DNA from 2 places in the Streptomyces sp. NPDC021012 genome. Region 2 is predicted to be linked to the other one. Evidence: riboswitches for the same ligand, from Rfam matches in the RefSeq annotation. Region 2 holds a riboswitch; the other holds the start of a gene.
What was found. Region 2 has a riboswitch for cobalamin ahead of ACH4TP_RS10290 (ABC transporter substrate-binding protein). Riboswitches for the same ligand answer to the same signal wherever they lie in the genome.
Positions count from the first base shown of each region.

Region 1: it holds a riboswitch for cobalamin, as region 2 does, so the genes downstream of both, ACH4TP_RS28350 (cobalamin biosynthesis protein) here and ACH4TP_RS10290 (ABC transporter substrate-binding protein) in region 2, are expected to answer to the same signal.

Region 1 is NZ_JBIRQU010000009.1:282,491-284,681, forward strand. It holds gene ACH4TP_RS28345 (cobyric acid synthase) at 1-206, opposite strand, end outside; gene ACH4TP_RS28350 (cobalamin biosynthesis protein) at 203-1,189, opposite strand; cobalamin riboswitch at 1,223-1,365, opposite strand; gene ACH4TP_RS28355 (hypothetical protein) at 1,478-1,699, opposite strand; gene ACH4TP_RS28360 (anion permease) at 1,716-2,191, opposite strand, start outside.
Region 2 is NZ_JBIRQU010000003.1:109,867-112,057, forward strand. It holds gene ACH4TP_RS10280 (DJ-1/PfpI family protein) at 1-255, shown strand, start outside; gene ACH4TP_RS10285 (cold-shock protein) at 449-655, shown strand; cobalamin riboswitch at 752-877, shown strand; gene ACH4TP_RS10290 (ABC transporter substrate-binding protein) at 964-2,016, shown strand; gene ACH4TP_RS10295 (FecCD family ABC transporter permease) at 2,013-2,191, shown strand, end outside.

The DNA.
Region 1 (2,191 bases), on a different contig from region 2:
ACCCGGGCGGCCTGCGCCTGCATGGCCTGCGCGCGGCCGATCTCGGCGCCCTCCCGGGTGACGAAGGAGTTCAGGGACATGTTCTGTCCCTTGAACGGAGCGACCTTGATGCCCTGCCGGACCAGCCAGCGGCAGATGCCGGCCGTGACGACGCTCTTGCCCGCGTCGGACGTGGTCCCGGCGACGAGCAGCCCCCCACCCCTCATGCGTTCCTCCGCTTCAGCGCGCTCGCGATCATGCGGCCGCCCACGCAGGCGGCCAGGGTCAGTCCGGTGATCCGGCGGGAGAGCCGGACCGCGCGGTCGATGTCGGCGACCTCGACGGGTCGCCCCTCCCCGTTGAGGACGGGCCGGTGCTCGACCCGCCCGGCGTACGAGAGGGTCCCCCCGAGCCGTACGCCGAGGGCGCCCGCGAAGGAGGCCTCGACGGGGCCCGCGTTGGGGCTCGGGTGCTTCGAGGCGTCCGCCCGCCAGGCCCGTACGGCTCCGCGCGGGTTCCCGCCGGCGACGGTCGCGAGGGCGGCGGTCAGCCGGGCGCCGGGCCAGCCGGCCACATCGTCGAGGCGGGCCGAGGCCCAGCCGTACCGCAGGTGGCGGGGGGACCTGTGGCCGACCATCGCGTCGAGGGTGTTCACCGCGCGGAAGCCGAGCAGGCCCGGCACGCCCGCGACCGCTCCCCAGAAGAGGGCGCCGACGACCGCGTCGGAGGTGTTCTCGGCGACGGACTCGACGACCGCGCGGGCCATCGCGGGACCGTCGAGGGACTGCGGGTCGCGCCCGCACAGGTGCGGCAGCCGCTCCCGGGCGACCTCCAGGTCCCCGGCGGCGAGGGCGCCGCCGATCGCGCGGGCCTCGCGCCCCAGGGTCGTACCGCCGACGACGGCCCAGACCGAGGCGGCGGTGAGGGCGACGGAGGCCGCGCGGCTGCCCCGTACCGCCCGGGCGGCGAGGGCGCCGGCCGCGACGGTGGCGCCGGCGCAGACGGCGGTGTGCAGGGCGCCCCAGCCGCGGTGGTCGTGCCACAGGGCCTTCTCGACCCGGGCCGCGGCCCGGCCGAAGGCGGCGACGGGATGGCCGCGTCGGGGGTCGCCGACGAGCAGGTCGACGGCGAGACCGGCGGCCGCGCCGTACGCGAATCCGTCCGGGGAAAGGCGGCTGGCTCTGGAGGGGGTGGGGCTGCGGCCGGGCATGGCGCTGTGTCCTCACTCAGGGTCCGCGCCCTGGATCGACGTGACCGGCGGCGAGAGTTCCTGACTCCCGGACCCTTCGGATCCGGTCACAGTGGCGGGACCGCGCCGGAATCGCACCGGACTTCCTCTACAGCAGCCGTAATGGCCCCGGCAGTCCACCACGGCCCGAGAACAGCCGTCAACTCACCCTTGACCTGCATCGCGTCACTGTGCGAAGCACCACAAACACGACGGCGGGGCGGCCCGCACCCGAAGGTGCGGACCGCCCCGCCGGTCACGCCCGGAGCGTCAGGCGACGATCAGGTAGATGCCCCACGCCACGGCCGCCAGGCACAGGGCGAAGCAGGCGTAGGCGCCGGTGCGGGCCAGGGCGGCGGAGCCTCCCTGGGCGGCGGCCCGCTCCTGCTTGGAGAGGCCGACGACACCGAGGGTGAAGAGGCCCACGAGGGCGACGGTCGCCACGAGGCTGACTCCGAAGACGGAGCCGAGGGCTGCCCAGTCGATCTTCATGCTTGGTTCCAGTTCCTTAGACCGCGGCCGGGGCCGGGGGAGCGGCCGGGTCCGTGGGGACCGGCGCGGGGATGGTGGTCTTCAGGTCCTCGTCCGCGACGGCGGCGACGGAGCCGGCCGGCGGCGGGGTGACGGCCGCGATCGCGGTGGTCACGACGCCCTCGGGCTCGGCGTCGGCCTCGACCTCGTTGACGTTGGTGTGGTCGACCGGCTGGCGGCGGGAGACGAGCCAGATGCCGACGCAGGAGGCGGCGAGGAAGGCCGCGACGACGTAGACGCCCCAGTCGCCCTGGCGGGCGACGTACTCGGCGCCCGCGCCGACCAGACCGGCGGCCGGCAGGGTCAGGCCCCAGGCGACGAACATGCGGGTGGCGGTCGACCAGCGGACGACACCGCCCTTGCGGCCCAGACCCGCGCCCATGACGGCGCCGGAGACGGAGTGCGTGGTGGAGAGGGAGAAGCCCAGGTGGGAGGAGGCCAGGATGACCGTGG
Region 2 (2,191 bases):
GGGCTCACCCGGGGCCGCCCCTGCACCACCCACCACAAGGCCCGACCGGACCTGGAGCGGCAGGGCGGCGTCCTGAAGGGCGCGCGCGTGGTGGACGACGGCGACCTGGTGACCGCCGGCGGCGTCACCTCGGGCCTGGAGCTCGCCCTCTGGCTGGTCCGCCGGGAGCTCGGCCCCGAGGCGGCGAACGGCCTGGAGGCCATGCTGGAGTACGAGGCCCGCGGCACGGTCTGGGTCCGGCCGGACTCGCGCTGACGAAAAGGGCGAGGGCGAAAAGGGTGAGGCCCGCTGCCGGAAACGGGGGATCTTCGGCAGCGGACCTCTGTTGAACATTGTACTAGATCGTTAAGGGTGGTGCGCCGTCCGGAGGGCGGCGGTGGCGAAAGGCGGCCGGGCGGGGTACATCTCCCCTGAGACATCTCCCCGAGGCGACGACGAGGAGGCCGCCGTGGAAGGCAGAAGCAAAGGGATCGTGCACTCCTTCAACCGTCTCGCCGGGTACGGCTTCGTCGTCCCCATGGGGTCCGAGGAGCAGGTGTACTTCCGCGCGGAGGACATCGAGAGCGCGACGCGGACGGTCTCCGAGGGGCAGCAGGTCTCCTTCGTCCTGGTCCTCGGAGACGGCCGCTTCGAGGCCAGGGAGCTGCGCGTCTGACACGGACCGGGCCCCGGGGCGGGGGCGCCGCCCGGTGGTACTGTGCCGAGGCCAGTCGCACCTTTGTACGCACCTGAACGGGTACGTGCACGGGTCAGGGAATCCGGTGGAAGACCGGAACTGACGCGCAGCGGTGAGGGCGACGGGCGGAGCATCGGCCACTGGGCGGCACGACGGGCCCGGGAAGGCGCCCCGTCCGGCCGACCCCGAGTCCGAAGACCTGCTGGCGGCCCCGGCGGCACGCCGCCGCCCGGGGAGGACCGTACGACAGGCTCCGCGTATGAGCCGTGGCCGCAGAGGAAGTTCCCGTGCCGCTCGCACACCCCGTCCGCTCCGCCGTGCTCGCCCTGGCCGGCGTCCTGCTCCTCACCGCGACGGTGACCGGCTGCGGAGGCGGGTCCTCCGCGCCGTCCGGGAAGAGCGCCCCCGAGCACGGGTACCCCGTCACCCTCGACGAGAACTGCGGACGGCCGGTCCGCGTCGACCGCGCCCCGCGCCGGGCCGTCGCCCTCGACCAGGGGGCGGCGGAGATCATGCTCTCCCTCGGCCTCGCCGACCGCATGGTGGGCACCGCGACCTGGACGGACCCGGTGCTCAAGGGACTTGAGCGGGAGAACGCGAAGGTGCCGCGCCTGGCCGACCGCTACCCCTCCTTCGAGAAGGTCCTCGACACCGAACCCGACTTCGTGGCCGCCTCGTTCGGGTACACCCTCGGCAAGGGCGGAGTGGCGCCCCGCGAGCGCTTCGAGCAGCTCGGCGTCCCCACGTACCTCTCGCCCACCGACTGCGTCGGCAAGGACAACAGCGGCGACGGCGACGGCGTCCGCACCCGCCCCCTCACCATGGAGACCGTCTACGGCGAGATCCGCGACCTGGCCCGGGTGTTCGCGGTCCCCGAGCGCGGCGAGAAGCTCGTGGCCGGGCTCAAGGCCCGGGTGGCGAAGGCCACGGCGGCGGCCGACTTCACCGACGCCACCGTCCTCTACTGGTACTCGGACTCCAAGTCGCCCTACATGGCGGGCTGTTGCGGAGCGCCCGGGATCGTCACGAACGCGCTCGGGGCGAAGAACGTCTTCGACGACACCCGCGAGGAGTGGCCCCAGATCAACTGGGAGACCGTCGCGGACCGCGACCCCGACGTCCTCGTGCTCGGCGATCTGACCCGCCGCGCGCAGTCCGCCGAGAGCGCCGCCAAGAAGATCGAGTTCCTGGAGTCCGACCCCGTCACCCGGAACATGGCGGCCGTGAAGCACAAGCGCTACGTCCTGCTCAGCGGCCAGGCGCTCAACCCCACCCTCCGCACCGTCGAGGGCATCGAGAAGGTGGCGGCCGCGCTCCGCTCGTACGGTCTCGCGAAGTGAGCACGCCCCTCCTGGCAACCCGGCCGGCCCGGCCGGTACGCCTCACGGCGCTGCTGTGGACCGTGGCCGGGCTCGTCCTGCTCGGCCTGTCCGTGGCCGTGGCCATCACCATCGGCCCGGCGGACATCGGCGTCGGCGAGGTCGGGTCCGTGGTCGCCGCCCACCTCGGCGGCGG